4 regions of the Sanguibacter sp. 25GB23B1 genome follow, and region 2 is predicted to be linked to each of the others. Evidence: riboswitches for the same ligand, from Rfam matches in the RefSeq annotation. Region 2 holds a riboswitch; each other region holds the start of a gene.
What was found. A riboswitch is a leader RNA that binds a small molecule or an ion and turns the genes downstream of it on or off. The one in region 2 is predicted to bind cyclic di-AMP.
Positions count from the first base shown of each region.

Region 1: it holds a riboswitch for cyclic di-AMP, as region 2 does, so the genes downstream of both, ABKW26_RS16275 (C40 family peptidase) here and ABKW26_RS05455 (NlpC/P60 family protein) in region 2, are expected to answer to the same signal.
Region 3: it holds a riboswitch for cyclic di-AMP, as region 2 does, so the genes downstream of both, ABKW26_RS00985 (C40 family peptidase) here and ABKW26_RS05455 (NlpC/P60 family protein) in region 2, are expected to answer to the same signal.
Region 4: it holds a riboswitch for cyclic di-AMP, as region 2 does, so the genes downstream of both, ABKW26_RS09225 (NlpC/P60 family protein) here and ABKW26_RS05455 (NlpC/P60 family protein) in region 2, are expected to answer to the same signal.

Region 1 is NZ_JBDYKL010000034.1:23,924-30,689, forward strand. Features, by position in the region: gene ABKW26_RS16265 (DMT family transporter) at 1-412, shown strand, start outside; gene ABKW26_RS16270 (beta-phosphoglucomutase family hydrolase) at 409-3,666, shown strand; gene ABKW26_RS16275 (C40 family peptidase) at 3,844-4,560, opposite strand; cyclic di-AMP (ydaO/yuaA leader) riboswitch at 4,658-4,818, opposite strand; gene ABKW26_RS16280 (hypothetical protein) at 5,057-5,476, shown strand; gene ABKW26_RS16285 (DUF305 domain-containing protein) at 5,570-6,181, shown strand; gene ABKW26_RS16290 (F510_1955 family glycosylhydrolase) at 6,266-6,766, shown strand, end outside.
Region 2 is NZ_JBDYKL010000006.1:18,203-24,968, forward strand. Features, by position in the region: gene ABKW26_RS05450 (universal stress protein) at 1-785, opposite strand, end outside; gene ABKW26_RS05455 (NlpC/P60 family protein) at 965-1,774, opposite strand; cyclic di-AMP (ydaO/yuaA leader) riboswitch at 1,773-1,961, opposite strand; gene ABKW26_RS05460 (metal-dependent transcriptional regulator) at 2,062-2,787, opposite strand; gene serC (phosphoserine transaminase) at 2,926-4,056, shown strand; gene ABKW26_RS05470 (MFS transporter) at 4,076-5,446, opposite strand; gene ABKW26_RS05475 (MarR family transcriptional regulator) at 5,443-5,913, opposite strand; gene manA (mannose-6-phosphate isomerase, class I) at 5,971-6,766, opposite strand, start outside.
Region 3 is NZ_JBDYKL010000001.1:202,640-205,577, forward strand. Features, by position in the region: gene ABKW26_RS00975 (NUDIX hydrolase) at 1-478, shown strand, start outside; gene ABKW26_RS00980 (GNAT family N-acetyltransferase) at 475-1,068, shown strand; cyclic di-AMP (ydaO/yuaA leader) riboswitch at 1,186-1,346, shown strand; gene ABKW26_RS00985 (C40 family peptidase) at 1,344-2,156, shown strand; gene ABKW26_RS00990 (YbaB/EbfC family nucleoid-associated protein) at 2,318-2,686, shown strand; gene ABKW26_RS00995 (hypothetical protein) at 2,683-2,938, shown strand, end outside.
Region 4 is NZ_JBDYKL010000013.1:5,367-12,132, forward strand. Features, by position in the region: gene ABKW26_RS09215 (low molecular weight phosphatase family protein) at 198-641, shown strand; gene ABKW26_RS09220 (ABC transporter ATP-binding protein) at 645-2,435, shown strand; gene ABKW26_RS09225 (NlpC/P60 family protein) at 2,511-3,302, opposite strand; cyclic di-AMP (ydaO/yuaA leader) riboswitch at 3,301-3,479, opposite strand; gene ABKW26_RS09230 (VOC family protein) at 3,901-4,317, shown strand; gene ABKW26_RS09235 (PilZ domain-containing protein) at 4,447-5,118, opposite strand; gene ABKW26_RS09240 (LacI family DNA-binding transcriptional regulator) at 5,267-6,337, shown strand; gene uidA (beta-glucuronidase) at 6,581-6,766, shown strand, end outside.

The DNA of each region.
Region 1 (6,766 bases), on a different contig from region 2:
GCACCTGGTGATCGGGGGTGTCGCCCTGGCTGGACTAGCCGCGGCGCTCGAGGGAGCCCCAGTGATCACCTGGACTCCCCGCTTCGTCCTGATGCTGGTGTTCCTGGCGCTGGTGGGTACAGCGGCGACCACCGTGGCCTGGTTCACCGAGGCCCGCCAATCCCGTATGGACGCCCTGGCCGGATGGACGTTCCTGACCCCGGTGTTCGGCATCGTCCTGTCTACCGCGGTACTCGGAGAACAACCGGGACGATGGACAGCAGCGGGGCTGGGGGCAGTCCTGGTGGCCATGTGGACGGCACTACGACCAGCCCGCCGCCAGGCGGCGCCAGCCGCCCACGGCGCCACACCACCACCGCTGGGCGTACCCGCCGCCCCGCCTGCCCGCCCCGTCGAGAAGAGGACTCCGTGACACCCAACGCACCGCACCGGTACACCGACGGTCCCGAACCCACGGGCGCGCGGCCACCACAGGAGGCGGTGATCTTCGACCTGGACGGGGTGGTCACCGACACCGCCGGTATGCACGCCGAAGCCTGGCAGCAGCTCTTCGACGAGGCACTGGCCGACGACCGGCTCACCGTCACCGGGCCCCACGCCCCCTTCGACGCAGACGCGGACTACCGCCGGCACGTGGACGGGCGCGCCCGGGAGGACGGCGTGCGCGCGTTCCTGACCTCTCGGGGCATCGACATCCCGGCCGGGGTGCCCGGGGACCCGGCCCTGGCGTGGACGGTTCACGGTCTGGCCGCCCGCAAGAACACGATCTACCTGGAGATGCTTGCCGCTCAGGGGGTGCGTGCGTTCCCCGGCACGGTCGAGCTGCTCGGCCGGCTGCGGGCTGGCCGGGTGCCGCTGGCGCTGGTCACCGCCAGCCGCAACGCCGCTGCGATCCTCGCTGCGGCGGGGCTGGCCGACATGTTCGACGTGCTCGTCGACGGTGAGCGCGCCGCCGACCTAGGCCTTGCGGGAAAGCCGGCCCCGGCGATGTTCCTCCGAGCGGCCCGCGAGCTCGGTGTGGATCCAGCCCGGGCCGTGGTGCTCGAGGATGCCGTGACCGGCATCGAGGCGGCCCGGCGTGGCGGGTTCGGCCTGGTCGTCGGCGTCGATCGCGGCGGGCAGCGCGAGGCGCTCGAGGCGGCTGGTGCAGACGTCGTCGTGACTGACGTCGCCCATCTGGACCTGGGCTCCCTGCGGACGGACCCGTGGGTCCTGGTCTACGAGGGGTTCGACCCGGTCCATGAGGCACACCGGGAGGCGCTGACCACGCTGGGCAACGGCTACCTCGGCACCCGCGGCGCGGCCCCGGAGCGGCAGGCGGACGGGGTGCACTACCCGGGGACGTACCTGGCCGGGGTGTACAACCGGCTCACATCCGTCATGCACGAGCGCGAGGTCGAGGACGAACACCTGATCAACGCCCCCAATTGGTTGGTCCTGGACGTGCGCATCGGTGCGGCAGGTTGGTGGTCCGCCGGTCTGACCGTCGCCGATGAACGCCGTGAGCTAGACCTGCGCCGCGGGGTGCTCACCCGTACGGCCGTGCTCGCTGACGCCGCGGGGCGGCGCCTGCGCGTGTGCCAGCGCCGCCTGGTCTCGATGGCCCGCCCGCACCTCGCCGCCCTGGAGACCACGCTAGTGGCCGAGGGCTGGGACGGCCCGGTGAGCGTTTTCTCCGGCGTCGACGCCAGCGTATCCAACACCAACGTCGCGGAGTACCGCGGGCTCGCCGACCACCACCTGCGCACTCTCACCCAGGAGCGCGTGGACGAGCACACCGTACTGACCGAGGTGGAGACCACGCAGAGCCACGTACGCATCGCCGTCGCCGCCCGCACCACCGTCAGCGGTGCCGACACTTCCGCGGCGCTGGTGGGCGAGAGGGACCGCCAAGGCTTGCGCTTCGACCTGTCCCTTCGCGACGGCCGGCCCGTCACGATCGACAAGACGGTCACCGTCGTTACCTCCAAGGACGCGGCGATCGCGTCGTCCGGGATGGGGGCTCTAGGCGAGCTGAGCCGGTCGCCGGGCGGCCTCGCCGCTCTGCTGCCCGCGCACGAGGCAGCCTGGGCACAGCTGTGGGACCGCTTCGGCGTTGACCTGGACGCGGACCGCCAGACCCAGCTGGTGTTGAATCTGCACGTCTTCCACCTGCTCCAGTCCCTCTCCGTGCATACCGCCGAGGTCGATGCCGGGGTGCCGGCGCGCGGGCTGCACGGGGAGGGCTACCGCGGGCACGTGTTTTGGGACGAGCTGTTCGTGCTGCCCGTGCTCACTGCCCGCAGTCCCGGGGTCACCCGGGCCCTGCTCGACTACCGGTACCGGCGCCTGGACGCCGCCCGTGCCGCCGCCAGTGCCGACGGGCATGCGGGGGCGAGGTTCCCTTGGCAGAGCGGCAGCGATGGACGTGAGGAGACCCCCAGGGTGCTGTTCAACCTCAGGTCCGGGCGGTGGATGCCGGACAACTCCCGCCGCCAGCATCACGTCGGCCTGGCGGTAGCGCACAACGCCTGGCAGCACTTCCAGACCACCGGGGACGTGGCCTGGCTCGCCCGCCGTGGCGCGGACCTCATCATCGAGGTCGCCCGGTTCTTCACGTCCTTGGCCACCTACGACACGGCAGAGGACCGGTTCCACATCGACGGGGTGATGGGACCGGACGAGTACCACGACGGCTACCCCGTCGCCCCCGGTGAAGGTCTGCGCGACAACGCCTACACCAATGTCCTGGCGGCCTGGGTGTGCGCGCGCGCCGTCGACGTGCTCGCGGTGACGTCCGGGTATGACTGCGACGAGCTACGCGCCCGGCTCGCGATCGGCCGTGACGAGCCTGGCCGCTGGGAGGCTCTCACCCTCCGCCTGAGCGTCCCCTTCCACGATGGCGTGATCAGCCAGTTCGCTGGATACGAGGCGCTGGCCGAGCTGGACTGGACCCACTATCGGCGCACCTACGACGACATCGGCCGGCTGGACCTCATCCTCGAAGCCGAGGGCGACGCCACCAACCGCTACCGTCTCGCCAAGCAGGCTGACGTCCTCATGCTTCTCTACCTCCTGGGCCCCGACGAGCTGTCGGCCACCCTCGAGCGGCTCGGCTACTGCACCGGGCCCGAGGTGCTCGCGCGCACGGTCGAGTACTACCTAGCCCGCACCGCCCACGGCTCGACCCTCAGCCGGGTCGTGCACGCCTCCGTGCTCGCCCGGACGGACCCGGCCCGCGCGTGGCAGACCTTCCGTGATGCCCTTGCCGCCGACCTGGACGACACCCAGGGCGGGACCACAGGTGAGGGCATCCACCTCGGGGCCATGGCCGCCACCATCGACATCGTCACCCGGGTCTTCGGAGGCGTGCGCACCGAGGGCGAGAGCGTCGTCCTCAACCCCCGCCTACCCACTGCGCTGCGCCGTGCCCGCTTCACCCTGGTGCACCGCGGGCAGCGTCTGCGAATCTCGCTCGACCATGACGCCATCACTGTTACCGCCGACCCGTGCGCGATCAACCATCGGGTCCGCGTCCGCGTGAACGGCCGTGCAGAGACACTGAGAGGTGGACAGTCGGTGGTGTGGCGGGCGCCGAGGAGCTCGGCGGCCGCCGCCGAGGTAGGCGCGGTGGCGACAGAACGACCGGTGGTGGAAGCCGTCACCCGGGACGATGTCGACGAGTGAGCGGAGCGCACGGTGTGAACGGTGCACCCGTCAAGCACCTAGGTTCGCTTCTTGCCGCTCCTGCGACGAACTATGGCCAGAGCGCGAGGAGAGCGTGATGAGCTTGTCCGTCAATCCCTCTCGGCCAGCGCAGGTCACAGCCCGTAGGTGACACGACGCGCAGGGCCCGTCCGTCTATCAGGTCATGCGGACGAAGGTTGGGTTTGACTGCCAGATCTCGCGGAACTGGATGGTCTTGCCGGGCTTGGGCGCGTCGATCATCGTGTTGCCGCCGGCGTAGATCCCGATGTGGCCGGGGGAGAAGATGAGGTCTCCGGGCTGTGCCTGGTCTCGCGAGACGACGGTGCCGGCTGCTTGCTGCTCGCCGGAGGTGCGGGGGATGGTGATCCCGACCTGGGCGTAGACGTAGGAGGTGAATCCAGAGCAGTCGAACCCGCTCGGGGTAGTTCCTCCCCAGACGTAGGGCACGCCGACGTAGCGGCTGGCCGCTTCGATGATGGCGCTTCCGGAGGCCGTGGCGGGAATCGAAGCCCCAGCAGGGGCTTCGGTCGGTGCGGCAGCTTCGCTCGTCACAGTCGCGGTCGACGCACGCTCAGCCGACCGTGAAGCAGCGGGTGCAGACCGGACCGGCTCCGGCTCCGGCTCTGGTTCGGGCTCGGGCTCGGGTGCGGGTGTGACGGAGATCGCGGTGTGCTCGACGGTCCACGACGCGTCGCTCGCCGCGGTGACTGCGGGCGCAACATCCAGCTGCTCGCGGGCCTGGGCTGTCAGTGCGTCGACATCAACGGTGCTCGGAGACGAGGCGGCGGCGGGTGCCGCCGAGGCCGGCGCTCCGACGAACATCGAGACGAAGAGTCCCGAGGAGGCCGCTGCGACCACTGTTCGACGACGCATGGTCGTTGCGTTCTCGCAGGTGCTGAGGAGCAGTGTCGTCAGGGGCGTGATAGGGCGCCTGGCCGCGCGGTGGCGGGCAGAATTCACCGTCGTGTTCATGTTCTCTCCATGACGCCTGCGAGGTTAGCTGTCGGGTTCGGGTAGGAGAACACCCGGCCGATGACCTCTCGGGCCATACGACTTCACCCCAAGGACGCTGTAGCCAGCGCCCACTTCTGGGTCCCCCGTCCCTGCCAACGAGTTCATCGGCAACCTCAGGCGGTGGCAGGGCTCGACGTGCCGCCTGAGCGCTTCACTGGCATCTCGCCGCTGTGGAGCCCCTCGAAAGTACAGGACGTACCCGGGGTATGTCACGGGATGATCACGGCTTGTGGGGGTGAAGCGCTCGCTCCGACGAAGGGACCAGCGACGATGGGCTCATCGAGGTCTCAGGAACTCTTGTTAGCCTGACCACAGTTGGGTTTTTCCGGTGATTGGGGGACAGATGCGCGCTCGGGTGAGCAGCATCCAGCGCGTCGGCGCTGTCGTCGTCCTGCTCCTGGTGGTGCTCCTCGGGGTCGTGCTGAACAGCGCGTCCGAGGACGGGCACGGCGGGCACATGGAGCTCGAGGCACCGATGTCGGTCGCGTCGAGCCTGGCGGACGCGACGTGGACGACGCCCTCGGCGTCGGAGGTCACGCTCCTTCCCCTCGATCACCCGACCGCTGACAGCTCGCTCCACGACGCTCTCGTCGTGTGCTGCGCTCTGGTCGCGGCGGCAATCTTGGTACCGGCCGTCTCTCGGTGGATCCTCGCCAGGAGCCGACTGCGACGTATGCACGACGACGCCCCGGCGGTGCTGGTGGCGGTATCGGCTCATCGCCCTCGAGGCAGCCGACCCATCGTGGCGCACTCTCTGTGCGTTCTGCGCGTGTAGGAACCCTCTGGTTTGCCGTCCCCGCGGCGAACCTGAGCAACCACACCCAGATCCCGTCCCTCGTCCAGGGACGGACAGACGATGGAGCCCACCATGAACACCAAGACACGTATTGCTGCCCTTGCTGCTTCGCTGGCCCTGGCCACAGCTCTCGCCGCGTGCGGCGATGCTGCGCCGGAGTCGGAATCGACACCCACGGCGCAGGAAACTACACAGGAGGCCGCCGAGGTCGCACACAACGACGCCGACACCGAGTTCGCACAGATGATGATCGTCCACCACGAGGGCGCAGTCGAGATGGCTGACCTTGCGGCGACGAACGCCGAGACCCAGGAGGTCAAGGACCTCGCAACGGAAATTTCCGCTGCCCAAGGCCCTGAGATCGACACCATGACGTCCTGGCTCGAGGGCTGGGGCGAGGAGACCTCGCCTGATGACGGCATGGAAGGCATGGACCACGGCGACATGCAGATGGAAGGCATGGACCAGGAAGCGGTCATGACCGAGCTCAGTGCCCTGACTGGAACCGAGTTCGACCAACGGTTCCTGGAGCTGATGATCGGCCACCACGAAGGCGCAGTGGGGATGGCGCAGGAGGAGCTGGACTCGGGCGAGAACGCTGACGCTCTGGCGCTCGCCCAGACGATCATCGACGCGCAGACGACCGAGATCGCAACGATGCAGGGCATGCTCGACAGCCTCTGACTCAGCTCACCTTCTTGTGGCGGGACGGCGAATCACGCTGTCCCGCCGCACCCTGCCGTGCCTCCCCCTTCTCAAGGACCTTCCATGCGCCCTCACCCCATCGCACGACCAGCCTCTGCACTGGCGCTCACCGTTGTTCTCGCCCTCGCCGGTTGTGCCACATCGCCAGCCACCGATGACCCGACCGGTGATGCGTCCGACGCGTCACCGCCCACGTTCGAACACATCCACGGCATCGGACTCAACCCTGGCGACGACACGGTGTACGTCGCAACACATCAGGGACTGTTCCGGCTCGACGATTCAGTCCCGCAGCCCGTCGGCGAGAGCCGAAACGACATGATGGGCTTCGTGGTCACCGGGCCCGACACGTTCTACGCCAGCGGCCACCCAGCTCCCGGGGAGGTCGCACCGGCAAACCTGGGTCTGCTGCGCAGCACAGACGCTGGAGCCGGATGGGAGGACGTCTCCCTGCGCGGGCACAGCGACTTCCACGACCTCACGGGAGCAGGAGACCGGCTCTACGGCTTGGATTCCTCCGACGGGCGGCTCAAGATCAGCAACGACGCCGGTGTGACCTGGACC
Region 2 (6,766 bases):
AGGTCGCTCGCGGTCGAGAACTCGGTGAGGAGCTCGGCGCCCGTGCCGTCGAGCACGATCCTGCGGATCGTCACACCGGGGTGAGCGGCCTCGGCAGCGTCGACGATGGCGTCGAGGCCCTTCGTGACGTCCGCGAGGACCTGCTCGTGGTCGATCGAGGCGGGCAGCCACGCGAGGAGGCCTGAGCCGGACCCGACCGGGACACCAGCGACGGCCACGAGCTCGGCCTCCCACAGGAGCGCCTGCTCGATCGCCTGGTCGAGGGCGCCGCGCGCCGAGGGCGAGCCGTCGACACCGACGATGATGCGACGCAGCGGCGCGACGGGGTCCTCGTCGAGAGCAGCCTCCTCCGACCGGAGCGGCACGACGACGGTGGGACAGTGCGCGTGGGCGGGGAGCGCGGAGGAGACGGTGCCGAGGAGGCGCTCGGCGAACCCCCCTCGGCCCCGCGTGCCGACGACCGCGAGGGAGAAGTCCTTGGACATCTCGATGAGGACCCCGGCGGCGTCGCCCGTCGCGAGGTGCGCGGTGACCGACACGCCCGAGAGGGAAGCCCGAGCGAGAGCCTCGTCGAGGACCACCCGGGCGCCGGCCTGGATCGACGAGTCGTCGAGCGCCGCGTAGCCGCCGTCGAGCGACGCGGCCGCGAAAGAGGGCAGGGAGTACGAGCAGACGATCGTCAGCGGCTGCCCGGACCGTCTGGCGAGGGCCGTGGCCCAGTCGAGCGCGTGCAGGCTCGAGGCAGAGCCGTCGATACCGACGAGGATTGCTTCGGTGCGACTCATGACAGGTCTCCCTTGACGTGACGGTCCACGACTTCACTTGTCGTCGACTTTACTCTCCCATGACGCTGGACTCACACTCAGCATGCATCAGGTGGACGATCGAGACGCCGAACGACGATGCCCGGAGACGACGAAGCCCGGGCCGCGACGGCGGTCCGGGCTTCGTCGACAGGTGACGGTCAGCCGATGCGGATGAACACCGGGTTCGACTGCCAGATGGAACGGAACTGGATGGTCGCTCCGGGCTTCGGAGAGTCGATCTGGGTGTTGCCACCGGCGTAGATCGAGATGTGTCCGGGAGACCAGATGAGGTCGCCGGCCTGAGCCTGGTCACGCGGGATGATCGTCCCGGCGGCCTTCTGAGCGTCCGACGTCCTCGGGAGCGAGACGCCAGCCTGAGCGAAGACGTACGCGGTGAAGCCGGAGCAGTCGAAGCCGTCCGGGGTGGAGCCGCCGGAGAGGTACGGGACCCCCACGTAGCGGCTCGCGATGTCGACGATCGAGCTGCCGGCGGCGGAGGCCGGGATCTCGAGGGCGGCTGCGGTCTCGGTCGTCGCGGCGACCTCAGTCGTCTCCGTGTCGGCGTCCGTGACGATCGCCGTGCGCTCGGCGCTGCGCGTGGCTGCGACCGCGCGGACGGGCTCGGGAGCCGGCTCGGGCTTCGGGGTGACCGACACCGCGGTCTGCTCCACGGTCCAGGTCGCGTCGGCGGCGACCGTGACGGCGGGAGCGGTGCTCAGCGCCGCACGCGCCTGCGCGGTGAGCGCGGAGACGTCGACGGAGTTGAGCGCAGGGCTGCTGGAGGAGGGAGCGGCCGTGGCTGCGCCGGTACCCATGAACGAGACGAGGAGGCCCGAGGACGCGGCGACGACGGCCGTACGACGCCCCATGACGGCTGCATTGCCTGTCGCGGAGCTGACGAGCGTGGTGAGCGGAGTGATCGGGCGCCGTGCCTGCCGGTGGCGGGCACGAGTGGTGCTAGTGGTCACGTTGTCTCCAAGACGCCTGCGAGGTCAGCTGTCGGGTTCGGGTAGGAGAACACCCGGCCGCGTGAACGTTCTCATGCGGCTTCACCCCGAGGGCAGTGGGTGAGCACTGCCCAGATTTGGGTCCCCCGTCCCTGCCAGCGGGTTGTAGGCAGCCTCGAGCAGTGGCAGGGTTCGGCGTTCCGCTCGAGCACTTCGCGGAGTTTGTTATCCCTACGAAGCAACACGAAGGTACCCCAGATACCTCCGGTATGTCACCCGCCCTCGAGAAGAACTTCACCCGATGTGACCTATGCCACAACGAAGATGTGGCGGGATACTTCGTCCGGCAGGTCGAGGACGATCTCCGCCCCCTCCGAGGTCACCGAGATCCCGGCTCCGTCGGGCTGGCGCTCCACCTGGACCACGTCTCCCGGCTTGATGCCCGCGGACGCCAGCCGGGCGAGCAGCTCGACGTCGGTCTGCAGCGGCTCGCCGAGGCGCGCGACCGTCGCAGGGAACGCGCCGGCCTCGGGAACCCCGCCGTTCGCGGACCGCGCGGCCATGAGCGCCGTGAGCGACACGACGCCCTCGAGGAACGTCACCGCCTCGGCAGACTCGCCCAGCTCCATGAGGCCCGGGATGGGGTTGCCGTACGGCGAGAAGTGCGGGTGGTCGAGGAGGTCCACGAGCCGGCGCTCGACGCGGTCGCTCATGACGTGCTCCCAGCGACAGGCCTCGTCGTGGACGAACTCCCAGTCGAGGCCGATGACGTCGGTGAGGAGGCGCTCGGCCAGCCGGTGCTTGCGCATGACCCGCATCGCCTTGCCGTAGCCGAGCTCGGTGAGCTCGAGGTGGCGGTCGCCGCTGACGACCACGAGCCCATCACGCTCCATGCGAGCGACGGTCTGCGACACGGTCGGACCCGAGTGCCCCAGACGCTCGGCGATCCGGGCGCGGAGCGGGACGATCCCCTCTTCAGCGAGCTCGTAGATCGTCCGCAGGTACATCTCGGTGGTGTCGATCAGGTCGCTCACGCGTTCCTCCTGTAGATCAGATGCCGTCTGAAGGCCCCCAGAGCGCCGATCGGCGGTCTCGCTCGTCTCCGACAGACACCCTATCCCGGGGCTCGAACGACCTCACGCCGGGTGACGTGCCCGCGTAGGGTGTGGCACGTGACTGACACGGCGCCCACGATCCCCCCGGCCCTCCTCCCGCGCGACGGCCGGTTCGGCAGCGGCCCGGGCAAGGTGCGTGACGCCCAGCTCGCCGCCCTCGCGGCGACGGGCCACACCCTCATGGGGACGTCCCACCGCCAGGCACCGGTGAAGGACCTCGTCGGCCGGGTGCGCTCCGGCCTGGCGGAGCTGTTCTCCCTCCCGGAGGGGTACGAGGTGGTCCTCGGCAACGGGGGCTCGACCGCCTTCTGGGACGCGGCGACGTTCAGTCTCGTCCGCGACCGGGCGGCGCACGGTGTCTTCGGGGAGTTCGGGGCGAAGTTCGCGTCCGCGACGACGGGTGCACCCTTCCTCTCGCCCTCCCTCGTCACGACCGGCGCGCCGGGGACGGTCGCGCTCCCCGACCACGCACCGGACGCGGACGTCTACGCCTGGCCGCACAACGAGACGTCGACCGGGGCGATGGCCCCGGTGCGACGTGTCCCGGGCTCCGCCGAGCAGGGCGCGCTCACCGTCGTCGACGCGACCTCGGCAGCCGGCGGCCTCGCGGTCGACGTCTCGGAGACCGACGTCTACTACTTCGCCCCGCAGAAGTCCTTCGCCTCCGACGGCGGTCTGTGGCTCGCCGTCGTCTCCCCTGCGGCGGTGGAGCGCATCGCCGAGATCGACGCCAGCGACCGGTGGATCCCGGAGTTCCTGTCGCTCCAGACCGCCGTGACGAGCTCGCGCGCGAACCAGACCCTCAACACCCCCGCCGTCGCGACGCTCTTCCTGCTCGCCGAGCAGGTGGAGTGGATGCTCGGCCAGGGTGGTCTCGACTGGGCGGCGGCCCGCACGGCCGAGTCGGCAGCGAACCTCTATGGCTGGGCGGACGCGCGCGAGCACACGACGCCGTTCGTCGCCGACCCCGCCGCACGCTCCACCGTCGTCGGCACCGTGGACTTCGCTCCCGAGGTGGACGCGGCACGCATCTCCGCGATCCTCCGCGCGAACGGCGTGGTCGACGTCGACCCGTACCGCAAGCTGGGGCGCAACCAGCTCCGTGTCGCCATGTTCCCCTCCGTGGAGCCGGCCGACGTCCAGGCGCTCACGGCGTGCATCGACTACGTCGTGGACACCCTGCTCTGACCCAGCGCCACACTCGGCGTCACGCTGACGTCAGACCGTCCTTCGCCTCTTGGGCACGGAGCTCCTCGGCGACCCGGTGACGCTCGGCACGCTCGGCAGCGAGGGCGTCGACCTCGTCCTCGTCGGCCTCGGTCCGCGCGTAGCTCACCGCGACGTGGGGTCGGTGGAACATCTGATAGCTGACGGTGTAGTTCCAGTGGCGCGACGTCCACAGGGCGGCGCCTGTCGCCACGAGGAGCGCCGAGATGGACCCGATGCCGATCGCCCAGCGCGGGCCGAACACCTCGGCCACCCACCCGACGATCGGCGACCCGATGGGTGTCGCACCGAGGAAGACCATCATGTAGAGCGCCATGACGCGGCCCCGCACCTGCGGGTCGGTCGACATCTGGATGGTGCTGTTCGCGGCCGTCATCATCGTCAGCGACGCGAAGCCCACCGGGATGCACGCGAGCGCGTAGGTGAGGTAGGTCGGCATGAGCGCCATGAGCCCGCTGGTGACGCCGAAGGCGAACGCGGCCCCGATGACGAGGCGGACACGCGGTCGTTCGCGCCGGGCGGCGAGCAGCGCGCCGGTGAGGGAGCCGATCGCGAGGATGGAACCGAGGATCCCGTACTCGGCCGCGCCCTTGCCGAAGACCTCACGGGCCATGAGCGCGGACGTCAGCTGGAAGTTCAGGCCGAAGGTCGAGACGACGCCGATGACCACCATGATGACGACGATGTCGCTGCGCCCCCGGACGTACCGGATCCCTTCGCGGATCTGACCCTTGGCCCGGGACGCGACAGGCATGACGTTGAGCTCGCCCACCCGCATGCGTGACATGGCGATGATGGTTGCCGCGAAGGTCACGCCGTTGATGACGAACACCCAGCCTGGGCCGACGAGAGTGATGAGCAGACCGGCGACGCCGGGGCCGACGAGCCGTGCCGCGTTGAAGGACGCGGAGTTGAGCCCGACCGCGTTGGAGAGCTTGCCTGCAGGCACCATCTCGGCGACGAAGACCTGGCGGACGGGCCCGTCGATGGCGGACGCGCAGCCGAGGAGCGTCGCGAAGACGTAGACGTGCCAGAGCTGGGCGTGCCCGAGCAGGACGAGCGCACCGAGAGCGAGGGCGAGGACGCCCATCGTCCCCTGGGTCATCATGAGGAGCTTGCGGCGGTTCATGCGGTCCGCGAGGACGCCCGCCCACGCGGAGAGGAAGAGCACGGGCAGGAACTGCAGCGCGGTGACGACGCCGACGGCGATGCCGGAGTCGTCCGAGAGCACCGTGAGGACGAGCCAGTCCTGCGCGACCCGCTGCATCCAGGTACCGACGTTCGCGACGAACGCGGCACCGAACCACAGTCGGTAGTTGTAGTACTTGAGCGAGGTGAAGGTCGGGCTCATCGAGTGGCGATCCTCGTGAGGAGCTCGCTCGCCCGGGCGAGCGTCTGGCGCTCGTCCTCGGTCAGCCCCTCGAGGCTCTCGGTGAGCCATGCGTTGCGGCGCCGCTTCGTCTCGGCGACCTCGCTCGTCCCGCGCTCGGTGAGCTCGACGAGGACGAGCCGGCGGTCCGTCGCGTCACCGACCTTGGCGACGAGGCCGGCGTCGGCGAGGGAGGTCACGGTCCGTGTCATCGACGGCGGTCGGATGCGCTCGTGCTCGGCGAGCGCGCCCGGGGTCATGGGGCCGTGCCGGTGGATGGCGGACAGGACGGCGAGCTGACCCTCGGTGAGGTCCGTCTCGCCCTGCTGGGCGCGCAACCGGCGCCCGACGCGGGTGAGCGCGACCCGGAGCTGGCCGGCGAGGGTCTCTGGGACGCAGTGGTCGTCGGCGATGTCGAGACTTTCGGCGGGGGAAGGGGTCTGGGGCACACCCTTACCCTAACTCATTACCTCAGGCAACGACCTGCGCGGTGGCCGAGCTCACCCTCACGGCACGTAGGCGACGACGACCGTCCCGTCCCCACGGAGCGTGACGGCACCGACGTCGTGCGGCACGAACACCGACTCGCCCCGACGGAGGCGCGCCGGCGCCCCCGCGGGCTGGGACGCTCCTTCGACGCGGACCTCGCCGTCGAGGCACAGGACGATCCGCGGCCCGGTGTGCGCCACCGCAGCCTCGCCCACGACCGAGCCGTAGAGGAGCGAGAACTCCGGGACGGGCGAGCGGTACGTCGTGAGCGTGCTCCCCTCGACGCCAGGGGTCACGACCGGTCGGACCGGCGGGCGGGGCACGTAGCTCGCGCACGCGAGGAGCGCCTCGACGTCGACCCGCTTGGAGGTGAGGCCGGCGCGCAGCACGTTGTCCGAGCTCGCCATGAGCTCGATGCCCAGACCCGACAGGTACGCGTGCACCTCTCCGGACGCGAGGAACACGGACTCCCCCGGCAGCAAGGACACCCGGTTGAGCATGAGCGAGACGAGCGCGCCCGGGTCACCCGGGTAGTGCTCGGCGAGAGCGACGGCCGTGTGGTCGCCGCGCGAGACGACCCCGCCCGGCGAACCGGCACCGCCGCGGGCGATGCGCTCCCGGACGGACGCGACGGTCGCCGCGATGTCTGCCGTGCAGTCGGTGCCTCGAGCGGCGAGCGCGACCTCGAACGCGTTCCGCACCCCGGTCGCGTCGGGTGAGGCGCGGAGGGCGTCACGCATCGCGCCGAGCAGCTCGCCGTCCAGCCCGTCGAAGAGCTGGAGGATGCGCACCGGACGTCGGAAGCCGCACAGT
Region 3 (2,938 bases), on a different contig from region 2:
CGCCGTCGACGGTCCGGACGGCACCCCGGGCATCTACGGCGTGGTCGAGGTCCGCCACCCCGCCGTGTTCGTCGTCCCGCTGACGGACGACGACGAGGTGGTCCTCGTCGAGGTCGCGCGCTACGCGACGGGAACGCTCTCGCTCGAGGTGCCTGCCGGTGGGTCCGACGGCGAGGACCTCGTGCTCGCCGCGCAGCGCGAGCTCCGCGAGGAGACGGGCCTGGCTGCGACGTCCTGGCAGCGCGTCGGCACGATGTTCGCTCTCAACGGCGTGTGCGACGCGATCGAGCACGTCTTCCTCGCGCGCGGTCTGCGCACGGCGGACGAGGCGGCCGAGCAGGCGGCCGAAGGCATCACGGGCACACGGACGGTGCCCTGGTCCGAGGTCATGGGACTCGTCCAGGACGGGACCATCACGGACGGCGAGACGGTGGCCGCACTCATGTACGCGGCGATCGCCCTGGGCCGCGTCTCATGACGCGCGCACGCGTCAGCGCTCCCCCTACTCGTCTGGTCACGCTCGCCGACGCCGCCCCGCTCGCGGCCCTGCTCACCCGGAACCGGGAGTTCCTCGCGCCGTGGGAGCCGGTGCGGCCGGACGCGTACTTCACGGAGCGCGGGCAGGCCCTCGTCCTCGGTGCAGTGCTCGAGCAGCACGCGAACGGGACGTGCATGCCGCGCGTCGTCCTCGACGAGGCGGGTGAGGTCGTCGGGCGGATCACGCTCGACGGGATCGTCCACGGTGCCTTCCAGTCGTGCAACGTCGGCTACTGGGTGAGCGAGCACGCGAACGGGCGCGGTCTGGCGACCGCAGCCGTCGGCGACGCGGTGCGGGTCGCGTTCGACGAGCTGGGGCTGCACCGCGTGCAGGGCGTGACGCTCCTCCACAACGGCGCGTCGCAGCGAGTCCTCCAGCGCAACGGGTTCGTCCGCATCGGCACGGCACCCGAGTACATCGAGATCGCGGGTCGCTGGCAGGACCACGCGATGTACCAGGTCATCCGGTCGTCCGTCGGCGCGACGCACGGGCTCGCGGACCGTTTCCACCCGGACTTCACCCGCTCCTGAGCGACTTCACCCGTGACCTCCCCGTGACATACCCGCGGTAGGCGACATATGTTCGGAGTGCTTCACACGGCGACCGCCACGTGAGGTGCTCGAGCGGACGTCTAGTCCTGCCACCGCCCCGAGCCATCGACGACACCCTGGCAGGGATGGGGGACCCAGAACTGGGCACTGCTCGCAGTGCTCTCGGGGTGAAGCCGCGCGGACTCGATCCGGCGGCCGGGCGCTGTTCTCCAGCCCGAACCCGACAGCTAACCTCGTAGGCGTCATGGAGAGACATGTCTGTACGACCGCGCCCTGCCCAGCACCGCTCTGACCAGCGGGCACGCACCCCTCTGACCGACCTCGCAGCGAGCGCGAGCACCAACGCGAGCGTCATCGGCCGACGCACCGCCCTCGCCGCCGCGTCCTCGGGTCTCCTCGTCTCCCTCATGGGCGCCGCCCCCGCGAGCGCCGCACCCGTGTCGACCGCGACGAGCACCGTCGACCTCGACGCGCTCACCACGCAGGCACGCGCCGCCCTCGAGACCGCGCCGGCCGTGACGACCGCAGTCGACGCCTCCTGGTCCGTCGAGCTGACGAGCATCACCGTCACACCCGCCCCGGAGCCTGAGCCCGTCGTCGAGCCCGAGCCGGAGCCCGCTCCCGCCCGCGCGACCACGTCGCGCTCCGCCGAGCGCGTCGCAGTCGGCGCGACGACCGTCGAGGAAGCCGCACCCGTCGTCGAGGCGACGCCCGCCGCGGCGCCCGCGTCGGCGAACGGCAGCTCGATCATCGACGCGGCCAGCAAGCTCGTCGGCATCCCGTACGCCTCCGGTGGCACGACGACCTCGGGCTTCGACTGCTCCGGCTTCACGTCGTATGTGTTCGCCCAGGTCGGCATCTCCCTCCCGCGCACGTCCAGCGCGCAGGCCGGAGTCGGCACGGTCGTCTCCCGCGCCGACGCCCAGCCCGGCGACCTCATCTACTCCCCCGGCCACATCGCCATCTACGCGGGCGGCAACACCCAGATCGACTCGCCGCGTCCAGGGAAGACCATCCAGTTCCGCGAGATCTGGCAGTCGAACCCCACGTTCATCCGCGTCGGCTGATCGCGGCAGACGACGCGCACAGGCCGTGCGCGCTGGGCCCGGACCGTGCACACGGTCCGGGCCCTTCGTCGTCATCAACCGGACGAAGCCCCTTCAGCAAGCCCGTGACCGGGGACTTCTCCCCGTAGACCGGCCGGATCGATCGCCCTAAGGTCATCGCTGTGACTGCCTTCCACGACCCAGACGCGGCGCTGGCCAAGATCGAACGTGACATCGAGATGGCGCAGGAGCGAGCCGCGAGGGCTGTGCGTGCACGGCAGGAGATCGACCAGGTCCGCGGGACCGCGAGCAGTCGCCGGGGCGAGGTGACCGTCCAGGTGGACGCGACCGGAGTCCTCGCGTCGCTCCGGCTGACCGACGACGCCCTCGACCTGGGTCCTGACCGGTTGGCCGAGCTTATCCAGGACACCGTCCGGGCGGCATCCCGTGACGCCGCACAGCAGGCGCTGCGGGTGGCGGATGCCGAGTTCGGCGAGGGCTCGCAGTACACCGCGCACCTGCGCACCGAGCTCGACGCCCGCACGCGGTGAGCGCCGGCGCAGAGTACGAGGTCTCTCTCGACACGCTGTTCAACCACGCGGCGCACGTCCAGTCGGTCGCCGACGATGTCGCGCTGGCCGCCGACGCCGCGAGTCACGTCGATCTCGACGGTGGGGCGTTCGGGGTCCTGTGCTCGTTCCTGCCCGTGTTCGTCAACGACGCGGAGACAGCCACCGCGGGCGCCGTCCTCGCGGCAGCGCAGACGCTCGACGCGATGGCCGAGGGCGTGCGGGGCATGGCCC
Region 4 (6,766 bases), on a different contig from region 2:
ACGGCCGCGACGACTGTCGACGACGGTAGAGAGATGGATATCACGCGCGCGAGCGCTCCTGCTGCAACCGACCCGATCGAGATCGACGAGGAGCTCACACACCCGTTCTGGGACTGAGCAAGACGGTCGTCGCCGGGACGCGGACACCCGGCCCGGCTGTATTGACACGGCTCTATACAGCGGGCGAGGATGCCTGCATGACCACTCACCGCCCGCGCGTCCTGTTCGTCTGTGTCAAGAACGGCGGGAAGTCCCAGATGGCTGCCGGTCTCCTGCGTGCCGTCGCAGGAGACGCCGTCGACGTCTCGTCCGCCGGCACCCGCCCGGGCACGGCGCTCAACGCCCAGTCCGTCGACGCGCTCCTCGAGGTCGGCATCGACATCCGCGACGAGCGCCCGCGTGCCCTCGAGCCGTCCCTCGTCGCGGCGGCCGACCTCGTCGTCGTGCTCGGTCGCGAGGCCGAGGTCGTCTCGGTCGACGGGACGCCCGTCGAGATGTGGGACACCGACGAGCCCTCGGAGCGGGGGATCGAGGGGATGGAACGGATGCGCCTCGTCCGCGACGACATCGCGACCCGCGCCCAGCAGCTCCTCCCACGGCTGACGTCGGGCGACGCCACCGGGTCGCAGCCGGGCGCCTGACGCGTGCGCACCCTGGTCCGCATCCTCGGTGTCGCCCGCGAGCTCTGGCCGTACTACGTCGGCATCGTCGTGGCTTCCGTCGGAGTCGCCGCGACCGGCCTCCTCACACCGTTCGTCGTGAGCGCGGCGACCGGGTACGTCGTCGAGGCGAACCAGGGCGGTGAGTCGGGGGTCTCCCGCGTCATCTGGTTCGCAGCGGCCCTGCTCGCCGCCGAGCTTGCGAACACGCTCCTGTCGAACATCGGGGGCTACCTGGGCGACACGATGGCGGCCAGGCTCCGAGCCACCCTGGCTGCGCGGTACTTCGCCCACCTCCTCCGGCTCCCGCAGCGCTACTTCGACGGCGAGCTCACGGGGACGGTGATCAACCGCCTCACACGCTCGATCACCGAGACGACGAACTTCCTCAACATGTTCGCGAACATGTTCTTCCCGATGCTCCTGACCGTGGTGGCGATCCTCGCGATCACGGCCTTCCACTCCTGGGCCCTCGCACTGCTGCTCGCGGTCATCTATCCCGTCTTCACGTGGTTGACGACCATCACGAGCGTGCGCTGGCAGGCGCTCGAGTCGGAGAAGAACACCGAGCTCGACATCGCCGGCGGACGCTTCGCCGAGGTCATCGGCCAGGTCCGTGTGGTGAAGAGCTTCGTCCAGGAGCGCCGCGAGCTGACGACCTTCGAGGAGCGCTACGGCCGTACCGTGCGGACCACCCGGGTGCAGTCGCGGTACTGGCACGCGATGGACACCTCGCGACGAGCGGCGCTCAACGTCATCTTCTTCGCGGTCTTCGCGCTGATCTTCGTGGGAACGCTGCGGGGTGACTTCACGATCGCCGTCATGGTCCTGCTCGTGCAGCTCGTGAGCATGGCGCGCCAGCCGGTGTTCTCCATGAGCTATCTCGTCGACTCCGCGCAGCGTGCGATCGCCGGCAGCCGCGACTACTTCGCGGTCATGGCGGAGCAGCCCGAGCGCGACGAGCTCCCGGACCCGTCGCGTACGCACGACGGCCCGGCGCGCCCCGTGGGTGTCGACCTCGACAACGTCACGTTCTCGTACGAGGGCACCGAAGACGTCCTGCGTGACGTGACGTTCTCCATCGCTCCGGGAGAGCGGATCGCTGTCGTCGGAGAGAGCGGCGGCGGGAAGACCACCCTCGTGAGCATGCTGCTGCGGCTCTACCGTCCGGACTCCGGGACCATCCGGGTGGGGGGCGTCGACATCGCGACGACGTCGCTCGAGGACCTGCGCGCGGACATCGGGGTGGTGTTCCAGGACCCTGCGCTCTTCTCCGGGACGATCCGCGAGAACATCGCGTACGCCGACCCCGGTGCGTCGGACGAGGAGGTCGAGGCCGCAGCACGGTCTGCGAACGCGCACGAGTTCGTCTCGCGCTTCCCGGAGGGCTACGACGCCCAGATCGGCGAACGGGGCATCAAGCTCTCGGGCGGGCAGAAGCAGCGGATCGCCGTCGCGCGAGCGATCCTCAAGGGGGCGCCGGTGCTCGTGCTCGACGAGGCCACGAGCTCGCTCGACTCGAAGTCCGAGCGCCTCGTCCAAGAGGGGCTCGAGCGGCTCATGGCCGACCGGACGACGATCATCATCGCGCACCGGCTCTCGACGATCTCGTCCGTGGACCGCATCATCACGCTCAAGGACGGCCGTGTGGACGAGATCGGACCACCCGAGGAGCTGGCCGGCACGGACGGCATCTACGCCGAGCTGCTCGCTCTCCAGGCGTCGTCGACGTCGCGTGACCGCGCCCGCCTGAAGATGTTCGACATCCGCGCCTGAGCGGAGACGACGACGGCCCGGTCCGCTGGTGCGGGCCGGGCCGTCGGTGACTCGGTGGTGCTGAGCGCTCGGGTGTCAGCCGACGCGGATGAACGTGGGGTTGGACTGCCAGATGTCGCGGAACTGGATGGTCTTGCCCGGACGCGGTGCGTCGATCTGGGTGTTGCCGCCGGCGTAGATGCCGATGTGCCCCGGGGAGAAGATGAGGTCGCCGGGCTGGGCGTCGGCGCGGGACACGACTGTGCCGGCGGCCTGCTGTGCACCCGAGGTGCGGGGCAGGGAGATGCCGACCTGAGCGAACACGTACGACGTGAAGCCGGAGCAGTCGAAACCGGACGGTGTGGTGCCGCCGTAGACGTACGGGACGCCGACGTAGCGGCTGGCGGCGTCGATGATCGCGCTGCCGTTGGCCGAGGCGGGGATCGCCGCTGCGGCAGGTGCTGCCGTCTCGGTGACCGCGGTGCGCTCGGCGGACCGCGACGTGGTGGTCGTCGAGGCGCGGACGGGCTCCGGCTCGGGTTCGGGCTCCGGCTCGGGAGCCGGCGTCACGGTGATCGAGGTCTGCTCGACGGTCCAGGACGCGTCGGCGGCGACGGTCACCGCAGGAGCGGTGACGAGCGCGGCGCTGGCCTGGGCCGTGAGGGTGTCGACGTCGAACGTGCTCAGTGCAGCATCAGCAGATGCCGGCGCGGCGGACGCGGGTGCGGCACCCATGAGGGAGACGAGGAGCCCGGAGGATGCGGCGACGATGGCAGTGCGGCGGCCGAGGGCGGCTGCGTTGCCCGTGGCGCCGGTGGACAGCGCTGCTAGGGGGGTGATGCTGCGGCGCGCTGCGCGGTGGCGCGGGCCATCGGTACGAAGGGTCATGTTCTCTCCAAGACGCCTGCGAGGTTAGCTGTCGGGTTCGGGTAGGAGAACAACACCCGGCCGTCGGATCGAGTCCGCGCGGCTTCACCCCAAGGACGCTGCGAGCAGCGCCCACTCCTGGGTCCCCCGTCCCTGCCATGATTCCTAGATCACCTCGAGCAGTGGCAGGGCTAGACGTTCTGCTCGAGCGCTCCCGAGGCGGTTGCCGGGTGGAGCATGTCGAAGGTACATGAGATTCCGGCGGTATGTCACGGGACGATCACGGCCCGCGTGGCGGACTCGGACGCGCTCGTCGTCCCTGTCGCGTCCGGGTCACGGTCCAGGTGCTGGATCCGTGGCGTGCGTGCAGGTCATCCCGCTGCCGGCTCGCGGACGGGCGGCGAGGGTGCGGCCTCCCGCTCGGCACGGCTCGGAACGATCGTGACGGACGTCATAGCGACTCCGCTCGCGGCTGCTCGTGCCGGTGCGCCGTGCGAGCGCTCGTCGTGTGTGCCCTCCGTGCGGTGTCGTCGGTCGCTGCTAGCGTGAGATGTCCGAATGGTGCCGGTCTCCACGGCGCGGCGCTCCCTGCTCGACCGACGACGAAGGTGGTCTCACCATGGCTACACGGCTCAACCCCTACCTCGGTTTTCGTGACACGGCCCGTGCGGCCATGGAGTTCTACAGGTCCGTCTTCGGTGGGGAGCTCACGGTGAGCACCTTCGCCGAGCTCGGGGCGAGCGACGACCCGGCCGAGGCGGAGAAGGTCATGCACGCACAGCTCGAGGCGCCCAACGGATTCGTGCTCATGGCGTCCGACACCCCGAGCTCGATGGACTACACGCCCGGCGGCAGCGTCTCGGTCTCGCTCAGCGGGGACGACACGGCCGAGCTCACCGGGTACTGGGAGAAGCTCTCCGACGGCGGTGTGGTGGCAGAGCCCCTCGCCCAGGCGCCGTGGGGAGACTCCTTCGGGATGTGCACGGACAAGTTCGGTGTGTTCTGGATGGTGAACATCGCCGGTTCCCCGAGCTGATCGTGCGCGCACGGCGTCGTCGTCGCCTCGACCCGGAGGCCTGTGGTGTCGACACCGCGGTGGCAACCGGTTGACGGCACCGTGACCGGGTGCTGCGATGGGACTGTGAAGACACGTCCCACCCGAGCGTCAGTCGGCTGCGGCCTGGCGGGCCCTCAGCTGGGACTGCAGGACGTAGCGGCGGAGCCTCGTCGCCGTCGCCTCCTCCGTGTCGAACACCACGACGACCTCGGGCGGGACCCCTCGAGCGCCGGGGAAGAGTCGCAGCACGCTCCCGATGATGCTCAGCGTCGTGTCGTCGAGCGTGAGATCCACGGTCACGAGGTCCTCTGCCTCGAGGTCGAGGACCTCGAAGCGGGCCCTGACACCCCGCTCGCTGAGGTCGACCACGACGCCCGTGGCGACCTCGGCCGGCGGTCGCGCGGGCGTGTCGTCCTCGGGGTCCTCGACGGGCTCCGGGTCGAGTCGTACCAGCGTGATCGGCTCGCCGCCGGCTCCCCGGACGAACTGCCGGTCCTGGGTGATGCGCAGGTCGCCCTCGACCTCGAGGATCCACTGCAGACCGCCGTCACCGCGGCGCTCGAGGAACACCGCCTCGACGTGATGACGGCCGCGTGGGCTGTGCCACCGGACGACGACGACCGATCCTGGACCGGGCAGGTCCACCACGAGGAGGTCGTGCGGTGCGAACACCCGCATGTAGCGGCCGTCGCACTGGTCCACCCACGTCGTGTAGGACCGCTCGTCCGACGTGGAGACCTCGATCGGCTCGCCGGCTGTGGGGAGTGTCGCGCGCGTCATCGCGCGGCCCGAGAGTTCGAGGGCATGCTCATGGCTCACACATCGGCCGTCAGGGGCCAGACTTGAGGTGCCGCTGTGTGATGACGACGACAGATGTCGTCCGGGGTGGCCCAGGACGAGCGGCACGAGCACCGAGGAGGTTGCAGTGGTGAGCGACAAGGACGTCGAGGGTGCGAGCGAGCAGGCCCCCACGCCACCCCGGCGTCGCGCCCGCTCGGGACGCGGCGCACCGACGATCTACGACATCGCCGAGCTCGCGGGTGTCAACCCGTCGACGGTCTCCCGCGCGCTGAGCCAACCGGGGCGGATCAACGTCAAGACGGAGCAGCGGATCCACGCGGCGGCCAAGGAGCTCAAGTACCACGTCAACCCCATCGCGCGTGCGCTGCCCACCGGCCGGACCAACACCCTCGCCCTGCTCGTCGCTGACATCACCAACCCGGTCCTCTTCGGGATCGTCCGTGGTGCCGAGCGGGCTGCGGCGGCTGCCGGGTACACGCTCGTCGTCGCGGAGTCGCAGGAGTCCGGAGACCTCGAGGCGACGGCCGCACGGCGCGTCCTCCCGTCGGTCGACGGGCTCCTCCTCTCGACGACGCGCCTCGACGACTCCCAGATCCGGGAGCTGGCGAGCCGCAAGCCCGTGGTCGTGCTCAACCGTGAGGTCGACGGGGTCGAGGGTGTGGTGCCCGACGTCGCCGTGGGTGTCGAGGAGACCGTCCGGCACCTCTACGACCTCGGGCACCGCTCGATCGTGTATGTGTCCGGTCCATCCACGTCCTGGATGAGCCGACGTCGCTGGGACGTCCTCAGCGCGAGCGTCCGCGCGCGTGGCATGTCGCTCGCCGAGATCGGCCCGAACCGCCCCACGCTCGACGCGGGGGTGGCGGCCTTCGCGCGTGTCCGGCTGTCCGGTGCGACGGCCGTCGTCGCGTTCAACGACCTCATGGCGATCGGACTCCTGCGGGAGGCGACCCGCAACGGCGTCGTGCTGCCGGGGCAGCTGAGCATCGTCGGTTTCGACGACATCTTCGGCAGCGACTTCACCACACCACCGCTGACGACCGTGCGATCGCCCCTCGAGGACGCGGGGGAGCAGGCCGTGCGTCTGCTCCTCGGTGCAGTCGGTGCTCCGGGGGGCGAGGGTGTCGGGGCGCCGTCCCGCGACCTGCGTACCGAGCTCGTCGTCCGGGGCTCGACGGCGGCGCCGGGCGCTCGCTGAGGACTGTCGATCGGCGTCCGGCACGTGCGCCGGACGGCCTGCGCGATGTGACCGTGTCGCCGACGCGGTGCTGCGACCAGCATCTTCACGCCTTCTGCAGCGGCAAGATGGCAACCGCTTGCCAGAAGCGTCAATCAATGATGGACTGAGGCCACGCAAGGACGCGTCCGCACCCGCCGCCGGTCGGCAGGTCAGGTCATCGCAACGAAGCGCAGCCGCCGCAGCGGCACAGGAAGGTCTCCCATGCTCAAGCCTCAGTCGTCCCCCACCCGCGAGCTCGTCAACCTCGACGGCCTGTGGCGGTTCGCCGTCGAGCCGGACGAGTCGGCGGTGCGCTGGTCGTCGCTCGTCGAGGGCCCCCTCGAGGCCCCCGTCCCGGCCAGCTACAACGACCTGTTCGCCGACAGCGCGATCCGGGACCACGTGGGC